3 regions of the Ruegeria sp. BHSC276 genome follow, and region 1 is predicted to be linked to each of the others. Evidence: riboswitches for the same ligand, from Rfam matches in the RefSeq annotation. Region 1 holds a riboswitch; each other region holds the start of a gene.
The links. A riboswitch is a leader RNA that binds a small molecule or an ion and turns the genes downstream of it on or off. The one in region 1 is predicted to bind cobalamin.
Positions count from the first base shown of each region.

Region 2: linked by a shared signal. The riboswitch ahead of AC2FMD_RS04765 (DUF1636 family protein) and the one ahead of AC2FMD_RS12705 (hypothetical protein) in region 1 are both predicted to bind cobalamin.
Region 3: linked by a shared signal. The riboswitch ahead of AC2FMD_RS04695 (CbtB domain-containing protein) and the one ahead of AC2FMD_RS12705 (hypothetical protein) in region 1 are both predicted to bind cobalamin.

Region 1 covers NZ_JBXWRP010000007.1:46,579-53,002, forward strand. The annotation lists gene AC2FMD_RS12685 (bifunctional 2',3'-cyclic-nucleotide 2'-phosphodiesterase/3'-nucleotidase) at 1-301, shown strand, start outside; RNA gene ffs (signal recognition particle sRNA small type) at 342-438, shown strand; gene AC2FMD_RS12695 (alpha/beta hydrolase family protein) at 501-1,358, opposite strand; gene AC2FMD_RS12700 (TetR/AcrR family transcriptional regulator) at 1,442-2,014, shown strand; cobalamin riboswitch at 2,043-2,258, shown strand; gene AC2FMD_RS12705 (hypothetical protein) at 2,346-2,753, shown strand; gene AC2FMD_RS12710 (protein-tyrosine phosphatase family protein) at 2,757-3,260, opposite strand; gene AC2FMD_RS12715 (DNA polymerase III subunit gamma/tau) at 3,416-5,170, shown strand; gene AC2FMD_RS12720 (YbaB/EbfC family nucleoid-associated protein) at 5,257-5,601, shown strand; gene recR (recombination mediator RecR) at 5,648-6,241, shown strand; gene AC2FMD_RS12730 (TetR/AcrR family transcriptional regulator) at 6,355-6,424, shown strand, end outside.
Region 2 covers NZ_JBXWRP010000003.1:225,456-231,879, forward strand. The annotation lists gene cobN (cobaltochelatase subunit CobN) at 1-2,824, opposite strand, end outside; gene cobW (cobalamin biosynthesis protein CobW) at 2,831-3,886, opposite strand; gene AC2FMD_RS04765 (DUF1636 family protein) at 3,889-4,272, opposite strand; cobalamin riboswitch at 4,355-4,559, opposite strand; gene AC2FMD_RS04770 (LysR family transcriptional regulator) at 4,632-5,507, opposite strand; gene AC2FMD_RS04775 (NAD(P)-dependent oxidoreductase) at 5,616-6,424, shown strand, end outside.
Region 3 covers NZ_JBXWRP010000003.1:212,808-219,231, reverse strand. The annotation lists gene cobM (precorrin-4 C(11)-methyltransferase) at 1-549, shown strand, start outside; gene AC2FMD_RS04710 (cobyrinic acid a,c-diamide synthase CobB) at 542-1,858, shown strand; gene cobA (uroporphyrinogen-III C-methyltransferase) at 1,855-2,583, shown strand; gene cobF (precorrin-6A synthase (deacetylating)) at 2,576-3,319, shown strand; cobalamin riboswitch at 3,363-3,571, shown strand; gene AC2FMD_RS04695 (CbtB domain-containing protein) at 3,608-3,778, shown strand; gene AC2FMD_RS04690 (CbtA family protein) at 3,783-4,481, shown strand; gene AC2FMD_RS04685 (hypothetical protein) at 4,546-5,040, shown strand; gene AC2FMD_RS04680 (DUF1636 family protein) at 5,028-5,372, opposite strand; gene AC2FMD_RS04675 (DUF302 domain-containing protein) at 5,517-5,978, shown strand; gene AC2FMD_RS04670 (thiamine pyrophosphate-binding protein) at 6,058-6,424, shown strand, end outside.

The DNA.
Region 1 (6,424 bases):
CGTCAACAACTATCGGGCCAATGGCGGTGGCAATTTCCCGATCCTGCGGCAAAGTCCGGCGATCCAGATGCCGCGCATGAATATCCGCGCGATCGTCCGGGATTACCTGTCCGGAGCGCTGGAACGCGATCCGCTCGAAGATGCTCCGGCCAGCTTTTCCCTGACCGGTTTCCACGGGCGTGCGGCCGTGCTGCGCACCGGACCGGGCGCCGAGAAATACCTGGATGAACTGGCCGCTTTCAGCCCCGAGCCGCTTGGGTTGGACGACCAGGGCTTTCTCCGGATTCGGCTGTGGCCGTGACGGGTTGCCAAGCGCCTGCGTGATGCCTATATCGGCGGTCGAGAGGTTGGCGCGGGCAAGCGCCTCGCCAACCTGGTCAGGTCCGGAAGGAAGCAGCCACAACGAGCCCCGCTTGGGTCGCTGTCCAACCTCTCACTTGATGCCGTCACGGCACACTGTTTTCCGATCATTCCCTGATGCAGGACCGCCGGACTGGTCGTCAGGCAACCAGCCGCGGCCAGATTGCGCGGCTGCGCCGAGCGAAGGCGCCGATATGGCCGACCTCGCGCAGGCCGAAGGCGGCCGGGGCCAATAGATGGCGCCGCGCCGCAGGCCCGTACAGCTCGGCCAGCCGCCAGACCGCCGGCGGCGGAACCGTCTGATCATCCTCCAGGGCGATGACGTCCACCGGGGTCGTCATTCGGCCCCAATCGGCCGGCGGAAGCGTGTCGCCCAGTTCCGGCAGATAGCTGTCGGGTGACGTACACCACTTCCGCCACTGCCAATAGACCCCGGATGGCAGGTCGGAGCCGAACCCAAGCATCCGCCCCGGCAGATAGCCCAGCAGACGCACCAGAGGCGGCACATGACCATACCAGAACAGGCTCGCCAACCCTTTGTAGGGCCAGGGATGATCGGCCAGGGTCACCAGCCCCGAACACACGCAGATCATCCGGTCGATCCGGTCGATCCCGGGCTGAAGCGGCCCCAGCATCCCGCCAACCGAATGACCGATGACCCAAAGCTTGGCATCGGGATAGCGCCGCCGCATCTCGGCCTGCGCCGCCGGCATGTCCTTCAGCGCCCAATCGGCCATCGTGGCATCCGAGTCTTTCAGGCGCCGTTTCAGAGATGTCCCGAAATCGCGATAGTCATAGGTCAGGCAGGCCATGCCCCGTTCAGCGGCCAGCCACCGCGCGAAATGCTGGTAGTAGCCCCGCGGCACGCCGGTTGCCCCGTTCAGTACGACCGCGATTTCCGGCCTGGCCATCGGTGCATAGAGCCGCGCCGACAGGTTTGCCTCGCCCGCCGAAAACTCGAAATCCTCGACTTTCACGGTCTGCTGCGAATCCAACATCCATGCCTCCAAGCGCTCTGGACCGATTGGTCTAATCATTTCATCTGGACCGATCGGTCCAGCCCTGTCAAGATGCGTGCAAGATGACCCGACGTCCGCAAAACACCCGCGATCGCCTGACCCAGACCGCCGCCCGGCTGTTCCAGCGCTCGGGCTACAACGGTGTCGGCCTGACCGAGATCCTGACCGAGGCCCGGGCGCCCAAAGGCTCGCTGTACCACCATTTTCCAAAGGGAAAGCAGGATCTTGCCCTGGCTGCGGCCAGCTGGGCTTCGGACGGGATGCGCGACATGATCGCGGCGGCGTTCAACGACGCGCAGGATTTCCGCGCAGGGGTCACCACCCTTTGCCACAAGATCGCGAAACTGTTCGACACCTCGCCGCAATGGGAGACCTGCCCGATCGCCGCCACCCTGTTCGAAAGCCCCGACAACCGGGCCTTCCGCGACCATGCCGACCGGCTGTACGAAAGCTGGATCGACGAGGTGCGCGGCCACGCGGAACGGTTCGGCGTCGCGCATCCTGACATGGCGGCCGACACCCTGTTCATCATGATGCAGGGCGGCTGGCAACTGGCGCGCGCGCGTCGGGATTCGAATGTGCTGCGCCGGTTGCCCGAGCATGTCCCGTGGGACCGGTTCCAGCCGCGCGACTGAATGCGGCTTGACTCGGCCCGACCCTGACCGCTAGCGATTGGGTGATGGTTCCCGCGCCTTCGGCCGGGATGAAAAGGGAACACGGTGCGGCCCCCCCCGGGACAATCGGAACGGGCCAATGCCGGGACTGCCCCCGCAACTGTAGGCGGAGAGCGATGCCGAGATACCACTGACCGCAAGGTTGGGAAGGTCGGCAAAGCAACGACCCGCAAGTCAGGAGACCTGCCATCAAACGTGAAACCGAAACTCGGACGGGGTGTCCGGGCAGGGTCTGGCCGTGAAATCGGCTGTCCGCCCCGGTCCGCCCCGCCCAGCGCGCGGAGGGCGCATCATGATCTGGAAGACCAACACGCACGAATTTTCCGCAACCGTCTGCCAACGCACGGGCAGGACCTGCCCGGCGCTGGCGCATCTGGCCCGGTCGGTCGCGCAGGCGGTCGCGGCGGCCGACGCGGCAACCTCGCCCCATTTCCGGGTGGAAGGCAGCAGCGAACTGACCCATTGCACGCCGGGCTGCATGGCCCGCTTTGACGCTCGCGCCGACCTGATCCGGGTGTATTGCGGCGCACGCGCAGGGGCAGATACGCAAAGCCTGGACGCCTATGCCGACCTGATGTTCAATGATCAGGCCGATGCCTGCCCCGCGCAGGGGCTGGACACGTCACCCTGCGCGATGCTGCAGGCGGTTGCGCTGGAACCCGCCACCCTGGCGGAACACGCCTTGCCGGCAGTCATCTGACGGTCAGTCCGGGGTAGCAACCCGAGCCGGCGCCGCGGCCCAGAGCAACTGCGCCTCGGTTTCCACGGCGCAGGGGCGAACGGCCCGCAGGCGTTTGAGCGCCGGTTCCGGGGCTTCGCCACATTCGATCATCAGGCGCAGAACGGCCATGCCGGATCGTCCACAGCCCCCCCGGCAATGCACCAGAACTCGCCCGCCGCCGCTCAGCGCATGGCGGGCGGCGGCGCTGACTGGCGGCCACTGGCCGTCAAAGTCATCCCCCGGCGCCGAAAAATCGGCGACCGGCATATGCGCCCAGCGGCTAGCACGCCCTTGGATGTCCGATCCGAAATCTCCCGCCCCCACGGCGACCATCTCGGCCAGGGTCGTCATCGAGATCACAAGACCCGGCGCCCAGCCCCCGATCAGGTCCAGGTCGCCGCGGTAGTCGCCGCCTCCGCCGGGTATCGAGGTCAGGGCAAGCGAACCGCCCCCGACCTGCAGGGCATGAACAACCAGATTGGACATCGAAACCACCCCTCGGGAAACGCATCACTGAAACTATTGGTCCAGTATGGCCCAACCAGCGCCACCGCCAAAGCGAAAAACCTGCACCGGCGCTGTGGACGCGGGGCACCGGGAACTCTACCCTGCATCGTCAGTACGAATCCGTCAGAGCAGACATGACCACACAGTCCAGCCCCGCCTATCAGGTTCTCGCCCGAAAATACCGCCCGGAAACCTTTGCCGACCTGGTCGGTCAGGATGCCATGGTGCGCACGCTGAAAAACGCGTTCGAAGCGGACCGGATCGCGCAGGCCTTCATCATGACCGGCATCCGTGGCACCGGCAAGACAACCACGGCCCGGATCATCGCCAAGGGCATGAACTGTATCGGCCCCGACGGCAATGGCGGACCAACGACCGAACCCTGCGGCCAGTGCGAGCATTGCGTGGCCATCATGGAAGGTCGCCATGTGGACGTGCTGGAAATGGACGCCGCCAGCCGCACCGGCGTGAACGACATCCGCGAGATCATCGACAGCGTGCGCTATCGCGCCGCCAGCGCGCGGTACAAGATCTATATCATCGACGAAGTCCACATGCTGTCGACCAGCGCCTTCAACGCGCTGCTGAAAACGCTGGAAGAGCCACCCGGGCATGTGAAGTTCATCTTTGCCACGACAGAGATCCGCAAGGTTCCGGTCACCGTGCTGTCGCGCTGCCAACGGTTCGACCTGCGTCGGATCGAGCCCGAAGTGATGATCGGCATGCTGCGCAAGATCGCCACCGCCGAGGGCGCGGAAATCTCGGATGACGCGCTGGCCTTGATCACCCGCGCCGCCGAAGGCTCGGCCCGGGATGCGACCTCGCTGCTGGATCAGGCGATCAGCCATGGCGCCGGCGAAACCACCGCCGATCAGGTGCGCGCGATGCTGGGGCTGGCCGACCGGGGCCGCGTTCTTGACCTGATGGACATGATCCTGCGTGGCGATGCGGCCGGGGCCCTGACCGAACTGGGCGCGCAATATGCCGAGGGCGCCGACCCGCTGGCGGTGCTGCACGATCTGGCCGAAATCACCCATTGGGTCTCGGTGGTGAAGATCACCCCTGACGCGGCAGAAGATCCGACCGTCTCACCCGATGAGCGCACCCGCGGACAGCAGATGGCCGAGGCGTTGCCGATGCGTGTGCTGACCCGGATGTGGCAGATGCTGCTGAAGGCGCTCGAAGAAGTCTCGGCCGCCCCCAACGCCATGATGGCCGCGGAAATGGCGGTGATCCGTCTGACCCATGTGGCCGATCTGCCCAGCCCGGAAGAGTTGATCAAGCGCCTTCAGGACAGCCCTCCGCCGCCCGTCGGCGGGCCGGGGGGCGGCGTTCCGGTCGCCGGAAACAGCGCCCCGCCCGTGACCGCGACGGCCTCGGCCCATGCGCCGGCCCCGCGTGGCGTGGGCGGCGCGCCGACGGCGGCGTTGGCCCAGGACGTGCAGACCGCGCTGGCGCGTTATCCAACTTTTGAGCATGTGGTCGAACTGATCCGCGCCAACCGCGACGTAAAACTGCTGGTCGAGGTCGAAAACGGCGTCCGCCTCGTCTCGTACCAGCCGGGACGGATCGAATTCACGCCCACCGAAAAGGCCCCCACCGACCTGGCCGCGCGGCTCGGGTCCGCGCTGCAGCGCTGGACCGGCAATCGCTGGGCGGTCTCGATCGTCTCGGACGGGGACGCGCCCACCATCGCCGAACTGCGCGACGCGGCCGAGCTGGCGCTGAAGGCCAAGGCCGAAGAACACCCTTTGGTTCAGGCGGTTCTGACACAATTCCCCAAGGCCCGCATCACCCGGATCGAAACCCCTCAGGACCGCGCGGCCAAGGTCGAAACCGAAGCCCTGCCCGAGGTCGAGGACGAATGGGATCCATTCGAGGAAGACTAATCACCCGCGCAGAAGGCGCGCTGCCCTTGTGAAGGACGCAAACGGCCCGTATTTAGGCCGCAATTCGAATGACAGGAGACATACAGATGCTCAAAGGACTCGGCGGTCTGGGCGACATGGCCAAGATGATGAAATCCGCGCAGGAACTGCAGACCAAGATGGCGCAGATGCAGGAAGATCTGAACACCATCATGGTCGTCGGCGAATCCGGCGCGGGCTTGGTCAAGGCCACGGCCTCGGCCAAGGGCGAGCTGAAAGGTCTGGACATCGACCCGTCGATCTTCAACAGCGACGACAAAGAAGTGGTCGAGGACCTGATCCTGGCCGCCATCAAGGATGCGCAGACCAAGGCGGCCGAGCGGTCGCAGGAAGAAATGACCAAGCTGACCGAAAGCATGGGTCTGCCGGCGGACATCAAGCTGCCGTTCTAATCTTCGCCCCTCAAACCCCCGCCGCCAAAGCCACGCAGGAGAGGCCATGAGTTCGAACAGTGACATCGACGCCCTGATCGACCTGATGGCCAAGCTGCCGGGGCTGGGGCCGCGCTCGGCCCGGCGGGCGGTGCTGCACCTGATCCGCAAACGCGCCTTACTGCTTAAGCCTTTGTCGGACTCCATGCAGCAGGTCGCCGCCACCGCGCGCGAATGCCTGAACTGCGGCAACGTGGGCACCACCGACATCTGCGACATCTGCAATTCCGAAGACCGCGCCACCGGAGAGCTGTGCGTGGTCGAAGACGTGGCCGACCTGTGGGCGATGGAACGCGCAGGGGTATTCAAAGGCCGCTACCATGTGCTGGGCGGAACGCTCTCGGCACTGGACGGCGTCGGCCCGGATGACCTGCGCATCCCCCGCCTGCGCGACCGGGTGACTGCCGAAAACATCACCGAAGTGATCCTGGCCCTGAACGCCACCGTCGACGGGCAGACCACGGCCCATTACATCGCAGATCAGCTGGAAGGACAGGTCCGCCTGACCTCGCTGGCGCAGGGCGTGCCGATCGGGGGCGAGTTGGATTATCTGGATGACGGGACAATCACCGCAGCGCTGCGGGCGCGGAAGGAACTGTAAGGCTTCGAAATCCGTGCACTTTCTTCGTGGGCGATGACCCGACGTTACGTCATCTGGATTTTCATCCATCATCCCACTAGACGACCGGTCTGTTAACTGCCATCTCGTGACCCATGAGCACGCAACGCAAGGATACCCGGAAACAGATTCTGGCCGTGGGCCGCCGGCTGACCGCCGAGCGTG
Region 2 (6,424 bases), on a different contig from region 1:
CGGTCAGGTCCTGCAGGTGCACGAAGCTGTCGGCCTGCGCCACTCGCTGGGTGATCCCGTCGGGGTCGTGGGCGATGTGCTCGCCCTCGAAGGCAAAGGCGCTGGCGTCCAGCCAGGCCTGACCGGCCTGCGCGCGCGCCTCGTCTGTATAGGTTTCAGACAGGTGGGTCATCTTCAGCCCATAGCTGCCTGGCGCCGGGCCATAGACGCGGGCGGTGGGCGGCTGACCCGCATAGGGGTTCCAGTCGGGCGCCTCGTCGCGTTCCGACAGCGCCCGGACCGCCTGTCCGAACAGGGCCGACAGGGTCGGGAACACGTCGCGGAACAGGCCCGAGACGCGCAGAGTCACGTCCAGCCGGGGGCGCTCCAGATCGGTGATCGGCAGAACCTCGATCCCGCTCACGCGCTCCGACCCCGGATCCCAGTCCGGTTTGACGCCCAGCAGGTGCAGCGCCATGGCGAATTCCTCGCCCGCCGTACGCATCGTGGCCGAGCCCCACAGATCGACGATCAGGCCCTTGGGATAGTCGCCTTCCTCTTGAAGGTGGCGACGCACCAGTTCTTCGGCCAGTTTCACCCCCTGCGCATAGGCCGCGCGGGTCGGGACGGAGCGCGGATCGGTGGTGAACAGGTTGCGCCCCGTGGGCAGCACGTCGGTGCGCCCGCGATAGGGCGAGCCGGACGGCCCGGCCTCGATCCGTTTGCCGGCCAAAGCATCCAGCAGGGCCTGCCGTTCGGCCTGTGCTGACGCGGCAGTGTCGAAATTGCCTGCACTCTGCGGCGCGCGGCCAAAGACATGCAGCCCGTCGCCGAACTGGCTTTCTTTGATGTCACAGACGAAACGGTCGATGCGGGTGATCGCCTCGGCGGTGCTGGTGGCCTGATCCAGCCCAAGATCGGCCTCGAGCCCGATGGCGCGGGCCTCGTCACGGATATCGGCCTGCAGCCGGTCGCGCCGCTTGGGGTCCAGCCCGTCGGCGTTCGAGAACTCGTCCAGCAGCGATTCCAACCGCACCATGCGGTCGGGCGTGCTGCTCTGCTTCATCGGCGGCGGGATGTGGCCCAGCGTGACGGCCCCGATCCGGCGCTTGGCCTGCGCGGCTTCGCCCGGATCGTTCACGATGAACGGGTAGATCACCGGCAGATCGCCGATCAGCGCCTCGGGCCAGCATTCCGCCGAGAGCGCTACCGATTTGCCCGGCAGCCATTCCAACGTTCCGTGTGCGCCGATATGAATCAGCGCATCCGTCCCCAAACCGTGCCTCAGCCACAGGTAAAAGGCCACATATCCGTGCCGGGGCGTGCGCGACAGGTCGTGATATTCGTCGTCCCGCAATTCCGGCGTGCCGCGTTCGGGCTGCAGCGCCACCAGCGCCTTGCCGCGCCGAAGCGCGGTAAAGTGGAAGGCCCCATCGGCGCAGCCCGGGTCATCCTCGGGCGCACCCCAGACGGTTTCCAGATCGGCGCGCAACGCCTCGGGCAGTTGCGCCAGCGCCGCGCGGTAAGCCTCGACCGGCCAGGAAATCCGGGCGTCCAGCAGCGTGTCGGCAATCGGCTCGGCGGGGGCGGTGTCATAGCCCGCGCCCTGCAGGTCGGACAGGATCGCCTCGGCCGAGGCCAGCGCGTCCAGCCCCACCGCATGGGCCATCTGCCAGTCCTTGCCGGGATAGGTGGACAGGACCAGCGCGGGTACCTGTTGCGCCTTTGGTTTCTCGGCCAGCTCCACCCAGGCCATCGCCCGGTCGACGATGGCGGCAATCCGGTCGGGCTCGGGGCGGTGGGCGAAGCGGGAATATTCCAAGTGTGGGTCGCGCCTGCCCGGTTCCTTGAACGAGGCGACACCGGCCGAGATGCGCCCGTCCACCTCGGGCAGCACAACATGCATGGCCAGATCGGCAGGCGACAGGCCGCGCTCGGCCTCAGCCCAGGCCTTGCGGCGCGAAGTGGCCAGAGCGACCTGAAACACCGGCACGCCCGCCTCGTCCAAGGGCGATGTGCCCGACGCGCCCTTGCCCGAAAACGAGGTGGCATTGATGATGGTAGAGGGCGCCATCGCTGGGATGTTCTCAGCCAGCCATTGCGCCGCCGCAGGCGCTTTGAGCGAGGGTGCGAACAGCCCGACTGCCTGATGGCCTCGCGCGCGGACTTCCCGGATCAGGGCCGCGACCGGCGCGGTATCGGCCGAAGTCAGATAGGCGCGGTAGAAGGTTACGACAATGCGCCGGCCTTCGCCTGCGAAGGCGTCCTCGGGTGCGATTACGCCGCGATCCGGGCACCACGCTCCGCATTCGGGCAGGGTCTTGGCCCCCATAACCGGCCCGGCATAGAGCCCCGCCGCCAGCGCCATCTGCGCCAGTGCGGCTTGGGCCGCGACCTCGCCACCGGTGTCGCACAGATGCGCCAGTCGCCGCAGGGTCGAGACCGGCAGGGTCGAATAATCGTCCAGCCGCGTATCCTCGCGCCCGTCGGCGGGCAGCACCGCCAGCGCGATGCCCTTGGCCTGCGCCAGCGCCAGCACCTGCTGCAACCCGTAGGACCAGTAGGGCACGCCGCCGATCAGCCGGATCAGGATGCCCTTGGCGCCCTCCAGCGTCTGCTCGACATAGGTATCGACCGATAGTGGATGTTTCAGCGCCGTCAGGTTCGCCAGCCGCAACGAGGGCATCCGCCCCTCGGGCCCGCCGCCGCGATGCCAGCCGGCCGCGAAAGCACCCAGATCGCTATCCGAAAAGGACAACACCACCAGATCCGCCGGGCTCTGGCCCAGATCGGTCGGGGTCTCGGTTTCTTCGAGCCCGTGGCTTTCGCGGAAGACGACGTGCATCGGTGCTTACTCGGCGGCCTCGGTGACACCGGTCAGGATGCCGCGGATCGCGGCTTCGTCGATGTCGTCATGCTCGGCGATGACCACAAGGCGCGAGCGGTGCTCTTCGTCCGGTTTCCACGGGCGGTCATACTGGTGCCGGACCCGCGCGCCGACCGCCTGAACCAGCAGGCGCATCGGCTTGCCCTGAACGGCGGCATAGCCCTTGACCCGCAGGATGTTCAGCTCGTTCGCCAGACGTTCGATATTGGCGACCAGCTGCGCCGGGTCGGTCTGTTCGGGCAGTTCGACCACGATGCTTTCGAAATCGTCATGTTCATGGTCGTCATGGCCATCGTGATGCGAGGGGCGGGCGTCCATGTCGTCCTCGGCCGCGGCGCCTAGCCCCAGCACCACGCGCACGTCTACCGCACCTTCGGCCACTTCGACCACGGGCAGGGGGCGGGGCGCCTCGGCGGCGATGATCTCGCGCGCTTTGGCCACGCCTTCGGGGCCGGCCAGGTCGGGCTTGGTCAGCAGGATGATGTCGGCGCACGAGATCTGGTCCTCGAACACCTCGGACAGGGGTGTTTCGTGGTCGATCGAGTCATCGGCCATGCGCTGGGCGTCCACCGCCGCGACATTCGGGGCAAAGCGGCCTGCGGCCACGGCCTCGGCATCGGCCAGGGCGATCACGCCGTCCACGGTGATCTTGGAACGGATATCGGGCCAGTCGAACGCTTTGAGCAGCGGTTTCGGCAGGGCCAGACCGCTGGTTTCGATCAGGATGTGATCAGGGCGCGGGTCCAGCGCCATCAGCGCCTCGATCGTGGGGATGAAGTCATCGGCCACGGTGCAGCAGATGCAGCCATTGGCCAGTTCCATGATGTTTTCCGCCGGGCATTCGGGGATGGCGCAGCTCTTCAGGATTTCGCCATCGACACCCACATCGCCGAATTCGTTGACCACCACGGCCAGGCGCTTGCCCTGCGGGTTCTGCATCAGGTGGCGGATCAGCGTGGTCTTGCCCGAGCCGAGAAAGCCGGTGATGACGGTGACGGGAAGTTTTTCGAGGGTGCTCATGCTCAGGCTCCAATCGGGGGAATGCGGGCGGCGCAGTTCTTGCGGAAATGTTCGGGGCGGTCGCGCCATTTCACAAGGCCATCCTCGGTGGCCAGGTATTTGGCAGCGCCTTCGACGATGATTTCGACATGGTCGGATTCGTTCAGGTTCTCATAGACGAAGGTCCAGCGAGACGGCCCGCCGCGCAAAACGATCGAGCAGCCCTGATCGCAGTTTGACAGGCATTCGACCGGCTTCAGGGTGATGCCTTCGGGCAGGTCGGCTGCGGCCAGCGCCTTGTGCAGCAGCGTGCCGGGGCGCTGGGCGTCATCCTCGATGGGCAGCCCGCGTCGGCAGGTGGTGCAGACCAGCAGCTCGACTGGTGCGGTCTCGGTCACGTCTCTCATCCCCCCTCAATTGGTTGTCGGGGGACGGGGTATGCGCGGGCCACGTTGCCGACATGGGCCCGACACCGGAACACCCCGTCCGGTTTGTCTTCGGGCGTTGGCAGGTCTCCCGGCTTGCGGATGTCAGAGCGGTGCTCTGTCGGATGTCCCGCCTTCCCGGCCTGCGGCCAGTGGCATTTGGGCACCCTCTCCGGTCACGGTCGCGGGGGCGGCTGCGTTTGACGGAAAACCGCTGACGCATTCCCTTTTCATCTGCTTGCACAGACACCAACGCAAGCGACATGCGGCACGGGCAGGGGGGTTGTCAAGCGCGCGGGGCCAAGTGCCTTGCCTCGGATCGAAAAAGCGACTTGCCAGGATCAATCCGCGGCATCGCTGGCCAGACAGTCGCGCAGCCAGGCCAGGAACAACTGGGCAGGGATGGACGGAGGCGCCGCGCTGACGCTGCGGATCAGGTAATGCGACTGGGCAAAGGGAATCGCCGGCCCCGCAATCCGGATCGGCGCACCCTGGGCGATGGCGTTGCGCGCGAACCGCTCCAGAACGGTGGCGTAGCCCGCGCCGGCCATCACCAGTTGCAGCGCCGTGACGGTCGTATCCGCCGAATGGCGCGCGGGGCGGTCGGGCAGGTCGATGCCCGTGGCCTCGAAGTACCGCGCCCAGTTGTCCTCGTACCCCAGAATGTGGATCAACGGGCCGTTTTGCAGGTCTGGCGACGAGTCCTGCGCCCGGCAGACGGGCACCAGCCGTTCCGAGCACAGTCGGTCCGCCGCAACACCGGGCCAGTCGCCATAGCCCAGCCGGATTTCCACGTCTACATCCGCGGGCGCGGCCGAGTCGTTCCAGATATGTGACACCAGCCGCACCGGGATCTCGGGGTGCTGAGCGCTGAACTCGGGCAGCTCGGCCGCGATCCAGTAGGTCATCGTCGATATCGCCGCCCGGATGGTCAGCGCCTGCCGCGAGGCGGGGCCGAACAAGCTGTTGGTGGACAGCGCGATATCCGACAGCGCCCGGCGCACGGTCAGCGCATAGGACTGGCCCAGCTCGGTCAGCGACAGGTGTCGCGCGTTGCGGGCAAAAAGCGGCTGCCCGAGGTCCGCCTCGAGTGAGCGGATATGCAGCGATACCGCCGTCTGGGTCAGGCCCAATTCTTGCGCGGCGGTGGTGAAATTCAGGTGGCGGGCGGCGGCCTCGAAGCTACGCAGCCACGCCGGATTGGGCAGGCGGTCCATTTAGCACCAAAATAATTTTTGTATAGATAGCTTTATTATTCGTTTCTTTTGTCGATGGGCAACGGAAATACTCGGGCCAACGAAAACGCGCCTGCGGGAGGGCAGAACATGAAGGTCGGGTTCATCGGTTTGGGCAATGTGGGGGGCAAGCTGTCGGGGTCGCTGCTGCGCAACGGTATCGACCTGACGGTGTACGACCTGAACCCCGATCTTGTGACGGAATTCGCGGCCAAGGGGGCCAAGGCCGGCGAAAGCCCGGCCCAGATGATGCGCGATTGCGATGCGGTCATCACCTGCCTGCCGTCGCCCGCTGCCTCGGACGCGGTGATGCAGCAGATGCTGCCCGAGGTGACCCACGGCAAGATCTGGATGGAGATGTCCACCACCGATGAGGCCGAGGTCAAACGGCTTGGGGCCATGGTGATCGAACGCGGCGGCGCGGCGGTGGACTGCCCGGTTTCGGGCGGGTGCCACCGGGCGGCCACGGGCAATATCTCGATCTTCGCGGGCTGCGACCGGGCCACGTTCGAGCGGATTCTGCCGTTCCTGACGACGATGGGCCGGCGCATTCTGCATACCGGCGATCTGGGCACTGCCTCGGTTCTGAAGGTGCTGACCAACTATCTGGCCACAGCCAACCTGATCACCTGCGCCGAGGCGCTGGTGACCGCCAAGGCCGCCGGGATGGACCTGAACACCACCTACGAGGCGATCAAGATCTCGTCCGGTACGTCCTTCGTGCATGAGACCGAAAGCCAAGTGATCCTGAACGGCTCGCGCGACATTTCCTTCACCATGGACCTGGTGAAAAAGGATATCGGCCTGTTCCAGGAGGTCGCAGACCGCGCCGGCGTGCCGTTGGAGATGAACCCGTTGATGATCAAGATTTTCGACGACGCCATCGCCCGCTATGGCGC
Region 3 (6,424 bases), on a different contig from region 1:
GACCTGTCGGTCTGGTCGGCGATGGGCGAACAGATCCGACGCCTGAAACAGATGGGCATTCCCGTCAGCGTGACCCCCGGCGTTCCGTCCTTTGCCGCTGCCGCGGCCGCTTTGGGCACCGAACTGACCCTGCCCGGGCTGGCACAATCGGTGGTGCTGACTCGGACCCCGGGGCGCGCCTCGTCCATGCCCGAGGGCGAAACGCTGGAAAACTTCGCCCGCACTGGCGCCACACTGGCCATCCACCTGTCGATCGGCAATCTCGACAAAGTCATTGCCGACCTGACCCCCGCCTATGGCGCCGATTGCCCCGTGGCCGTGGTGTACCGCGCCAGCTGGCCGGACGAGCGGATCGTCCGCGCCACCCTGGGCACGTTGAAGGAATCGCTGGACGAGAGCATCTCGCGCACCGCGCTGATCCTGGTCGGACCGGCGCTGGCCGGTGAAGGCTTCGACGAAAGCTGTTTGTATTCAAAGACCTATGACCGCCGTTACCGCCCACAAAGCGCCGACAGCCCGTGGTCGAGCTGGAGTCACGGAGATGACTAACCCGCCCGGACTGCTGATCTCGGCCCCATCCTCGGGGACGGGCAAGACCACGGTGATGCTGGGCCTGCTGCGCGCGCTGGCCGAGGACGGGCTGACCGTGCAACCCTTCAAGAGCGGTCCCGACTACATCGACCCGGCCTTTCACCGGGCGGCGGCGGGGCGGGCCTCGTTCAACCTGGACAGCTGGGCGATGGGCGCGCCATTACTGGGCGCGATTGCAGCGCAGGCCAAAGGCGCCGACATCGTGGTTGCCGAAGGGTCGATGGGACTGTTCGACGGGGTCGCAAAGCCGGGCGAGCTGGGCCATGGGTCCAGCGCCGAGACCGCGCTGCGCATGGGCTGGCCGGTGGTACTGGTGCTGGATGTGGGTGGCCAGGCTCAGTCGGCTGCGGCCACGGCGCTGGGGTTTCGGATGTACAACCCCGACCTGCCCTTTGCTGGCGTGATCCTGAACCGCTGCGCCAGCCAGCGCCACGAACGCCTGACCCGCCTGGGGATGGAGCGCGCGGGCCTGCCGGTTATGGGCGTTTTGCCCCGGCGCGGCGACCTGACCCTGCCCGAGCGGCATCTGGGTCTCATCCAGGCGGTCGAGCACCCCGATCTGGAAAGCGCGATTTCCGGATACGCGGCCTTTCTGCGCGAACATGTGGATCTCGAGGCGATCAAGCGGGCGGCCTCCTCGGGCCCGATGGGGCCGTCGTCGGCCGCGCTGCCGCGCCCTCCGGCGCAACGGATCGCGCTGGCCCAGGACGCGGCGTTTTCCTTTACCTACCCGCATCTTCTGGAAGGCTGGCGGGCGGCCGGGGCCGAGATCCTGCCGTTTTCTCCGCTGGCGGACGAGGCGCCGGCCCCGAATGCCGATCTGGTCTGGTTGCCCGGCGGGTACCCCGAACTGCACGCCGGAACCCTGGCTGCGGCAGAGCGGTTCCTGACCGGCTTGCGCAAACATGCCGAAACGCGGCCCGTGCATGGCGAATGCGGCGGCTACATGGCCTTGGGACAAGGGCTGATCGACAAGGACGGCACCCGCCACCGGATGGCCGGGCTGCTGGGCCTGGTCACTTCGTACGAAAAGCGCAAATTCAACCTGGGCTATCGCCGGGCCGAGTTGCTGGCCGACATGCCCGGATTCTCTGCTGGAACCGCGCTGCGGGGGCACGAGTTCCACTATTCTTCGATCGTCGAGCAGCCCGATGCGCCCCTGGCACGGGTTTTTGACGCCGAAGGCGCCGAAGGCCCACAGACCGGATCGCGCCGCGGGCATGTCACCGGTACGTTCTTCCATCTGATCGCAGAGGCCAGCGCATGAACGGTTTCGTTTCCTTCATCGGGTCCGGTCCCGGCGACCCAGAGTTGTTGACCCTCAAAGCCGTGGACCGGCTGCAAAAGGCCGACGCGGTGCTGTTCGACGATCTCAGCAGCGGGCCGATCCTGAGCCATGCGCGCAAAGAGGCCGACCTTGTGGGCGTGGGTAAGCGCGCCGGGCGGCCCTCGCCCAAGCAGGACCACGTCAGCCGCCTACTGGTGGAGTACGCCCAGACCGGCCAACGAATCGTGCGGCTGAAATCGGGCGATGGCGGCCTGTTCGGGCGGCTCGAAGAGGAACTGGTGGCCCTGCGCGCCGCCGGGATCGCATACGAGATCATTCCGGGCATCCCCTCGGCGATTGCCGCGGCTGCCGCGGCAGGCATCCCGCTGACCCGGCGCCTGACCGCGCGGCGGGTGCAATTCGTCACCGGCCACGATGTCAGCGGCAAGCTGCCCGAGGACCTGAACCTGCCCGCGCTGGCCGACCCGAGCGCGACGACGGTGGTGTTCATGGGCAAGCGCACCTTTCCCCTGCTGGCACGGGTTCTGCACACGCATGGGCTGCCGCTGGACACCCCTGCGCTGATGGCAGAATCGGTTTCGACGCCTCAGCAATCGCTGCACCGGTCCACCGTCGGCGCCCTGGCCGAGCGCCTAAACTCCGAGATCGGTACCGCGCCGGCGCTGATCCTCTATGGTCCGCTGGCGGAGAGCGACGATGATTGATCTGGTCTTGGTCGGGATCGGCACCGGCAACCCCGATCATGTGACGCTTCAGGGCGCGCAGGCGATCCGCGCCGCCGATCTGATCCTGATCCCGCGTAAGGGCGTCAACAAGGCCGATCTGGCGGGGGTACGCGAGGAAATCATCCGCAAGGTCACCGACATACCGCCCCAAATTGCCTATTTCGACATCCCCGAGCGCCGGTCACAGGACGGCTACCTGCGCGGCGTGGATGAATGGCACGACGCAATCGCCCTGCGCTGGCAGGAGGCGATGGCTCGGCACCCCGAGGCACGCACCGTCGCCCTGCTGATCTGGGGCGACCCGTCGCTCTATGACAGTTCGCTGCGAATCGCGGCGCGGCTGGACCCGCAGCCAAACACCACCGTGATCCCAGGCATCACGGCGCTGCAGGCGCTGACGGCGGCCCATGCCATGCCCATCAACGAGATCGGCGCGCCTTATCTGGTCACCACCGGCCGGCGCATCCGCGACGAGGGCTGGCCCAGAGACGCGCACACGGTTGCGGTGATGCTGGATGGCGCGTGTTCGTTCCAGACGCTGAACATGGCCGATTTTGACATCTGGTGGGGGGCTTACGTGGGTATGCCCGAGCAGATCCTGATCAAGGGTCCACTGGCCGATGTGGCCGACGAGATTCTGCGCACGCGCGCCGAAGCCCGCGCCCGGCACGGGTGGATCATGGATATCTATGTCCTCAAAAAGCGCGGGATTTGACGCGAAAGGTCGCAAATGGCGATTGCGCCATAGCGGCATTCACGTCTAAATGGACGGGTCTGGTCCTGCCGGAGACATCCGGATGCTAAGAGGGAATTTGGTGCGGCCTGCGCGCAGGTCAAATCCAAAGCCGCCCCCGCGACTGTAAGCGGTGAGCCCTGTTCAACCAGCCACTCCCGATCCGTTCGGGGGGAAGGCGAACAGAGGCGCTGACCCGCAAGCCAGGAGACCTGCCAGGCGAACAATGAAACACCGGCCGTCGGGTGCGGCGGCACAGGAGGACAGAAAATGACGACACAAACGCAAACCGCATCAACGGTACGCGCCGGCATGCTTTCGGCAGTGTTCGCGGCGGCCTTGGGCCTGGGGATCATTACCGTGGCCGGTCACGTTCAGGCATCGGCGCTGCATGACGCCGCCCATGACGTGCGCCACGCTACCGGCTTCCCCTGCCACTAAACCAATGTTCAGCCGCATTCTGACCAGCGCGTTGTTCGCTGGTGCCGCAGCCGGGTTGATCGTCGCCCTGCTGCAGTTGCTATTCGTGCAGCCCGTGTTGCTGCACGCTGAACTCTATGAATCCGGGGAGTTGGTGCATTTCGGGGCCGAGGCCGTGTCGGCCCATCCCGAGCTGCCGAGCATGTTCTCGGACCTGACCCGCGACGGGCTGAGCGTGGTGTTCACCATGCTGACCTATACCGGCTATGCGCTGGTTTTGGTCGCCCTGATGTCGCTGGCCGAGGCGCTGGGCCACCCGGTTGACGGGCGCACGGGCGTGTTGTGGGGCCTGGCCGGTTTCATCGCCTTTCATCTGGCGCCGGGTTTCACCCTGGCCCCCGAGGTTCCGGGCGTAGCCGCAGCCGATGTGTTCGCGCGGCAAATCTGGTGGTGGGCAACCGTCGCGGCTGCCGTGGTGGCGCTGTGGCTGATCGCCTTTGGTGGCAACATCGTCAGCTATCTGGTCGCGGCCGTGCTGCTGATGGCCCCGCACCTGATCGGCACGCCGGAACCCGACGTGTTCACCGGGCCGGTTCCGACCGAGATCGGGGCCCTGTTCGCCGCGCGCGCCTTCGGCGTGGGTCTTGCGGCCTGGGTGCTGCTGGGTGCTTTTGCCGGGTATTTCTGGCAAAGCGAGGGCAAGCGCGTCGAAGCCGCGGCCTGATCCCCGAAATCCCACGATCCGCCGGCGACCAACTGGCGGATCATCTGCTTTTGAAGGAAACAAGATGACACGCTCGCTTGCACTATTTGCGATCGGTCTGGTCTTTGGCGGGGGCGCCGGGTTCGTGCTGGCCGCAGCCAACGGCGTCACCTTCGACGGTCACGACCATACCGACCCCGCTCAACACGGCGGCCATCACGTCGAGGCCACGGCCCATGATCACAGCACCGCCATCAACCTGCCCGCCGGACCGGATGCGCCGGGGCTGGAGATCGCCGTCACCCCTGACCCGATGGCGGGTTGGAACCTGCATGTGGTGCCAAAGAACTTCCACTTCTCTCCGGAGAACGCCTCTTTGGCGGACAGGCCTGGAGAAGGCCATGCGCATGTCTATGTGAACGGCGTCAAGCTAGCGCGGCTTTATGGCGACTGGATGCACCTTCCGGACCTGCCCAAGGGCGAAGCCACCATTGAGGTCTCGCTGAACGCCAACAGCCACAGCCCGCTCGCCGTGGATGGGGTGCCTGTCAGCGCCTCGGTCACGGTTCAGGTGGACTGAAGCGCAGGGATCCGCGCCCGCAGACACAAGCGAAGCCGCCCGCACGGCCGGGCGTCCTCGATCCAGCCATTCGGGCTGTTCAGAATGGTCCGGCAGGTCGCCGCAATGTCATCGGCATCGGCAACCGGATCGATCCCCGAAAACACGTAAGACGCCAAGCTTTCCCCCTGAATCGCCACCACGGTCGGTTCATTGCAGCCACTGAAACAGGCGTGCTCGGCGATCTCGACCTGCCCGTCCAGTCCCGCAGCGCGCAGGGCGTCCAATACGGCCTGTCGCTCGGCCGGCTGGTCGCGCTCGCCCGCGCAGCTGCTGCAGATCAAAACACGCATGCCCCTCGCCTGCCTTTTTCGTTTCACACTGTCGCTTGTGCGGGTTTCGCAACCCCGGCGCAAGCCCGCCACCCACGATATTGTGACTGTACGCGCCCGTGATTTCGGCAAGACTCGAGCCAACCACGACTTGGAGAGCCCGCGATGAAACATCTTGTGTTTTTCCTCGGCCTGCAGGCGCTTCCCGCGCTGGCGGCCGATATCGAACCCCGGCCGGGTTGGGCCGTCCACCCGTCGGCCAAGGCCCATGACGCGCTGGTGGCCGACACGATCGCAGCGGTCAAGGCAAACGGGATGGCCGTGGTCACCCAGGCCGGGCCGACCAAGGCCGCCGCCGCGCGCGGCATCACCATTCCGGGCAACCGGGTGATCGGCGTCTTCAACAACGACTATGCGGTGCGGGTTCTGGAACAATCGGTGCCCGCGATGATCGAGGCGCCGATCCGCCTCTATGTCACGGAAAACGAGGACGGAACCGCTACGCTGTCCTACAAGACGCCCAGCCTGGTCTTTACCCCTTACACCGATGGCACCGGCGCCCTGACCGCGATCGCCGCAGAGTTGGACGCCAAGTTCGCCGCCATCGCCGAGATGGCTGTCAATTAGTCACACTGACGTGATGCGGCTTGCGCCGGCCCGGAACCTCCGCAATCTGCTGCGCAACGGAACTTACGGAGCTTGTTCGATGCAGGACCTGTCCCCCCGCGCTGCGGACCTTCTGGCGCAACGGCTGTACGAGGCCGGGTGCCGCCACGCCTTCGGCATGCCCGGAGGCGAGGTGTTGACACTGGTCGATGCACTGGAACAGGCCGGGATCACCTTTCACCTGACCAAGCACGAAAACTCCGCTGGTTTCATGGCCGAGGCGGTGCACCACCGCGACGGCGCGCCAGCGATTCTGGTGGCGACTCTGGGGCCGGGGGCAATGAACGGCATCAATGTCGTGGCCAACGCGCTGCAGGATCGGGTGCCGATGATCGTGCTGACCGGCTGCGTCGATGCCGACGAGGCGCTGACCTATACCCATCAGGTCATGGATCACGCGCAGGTCT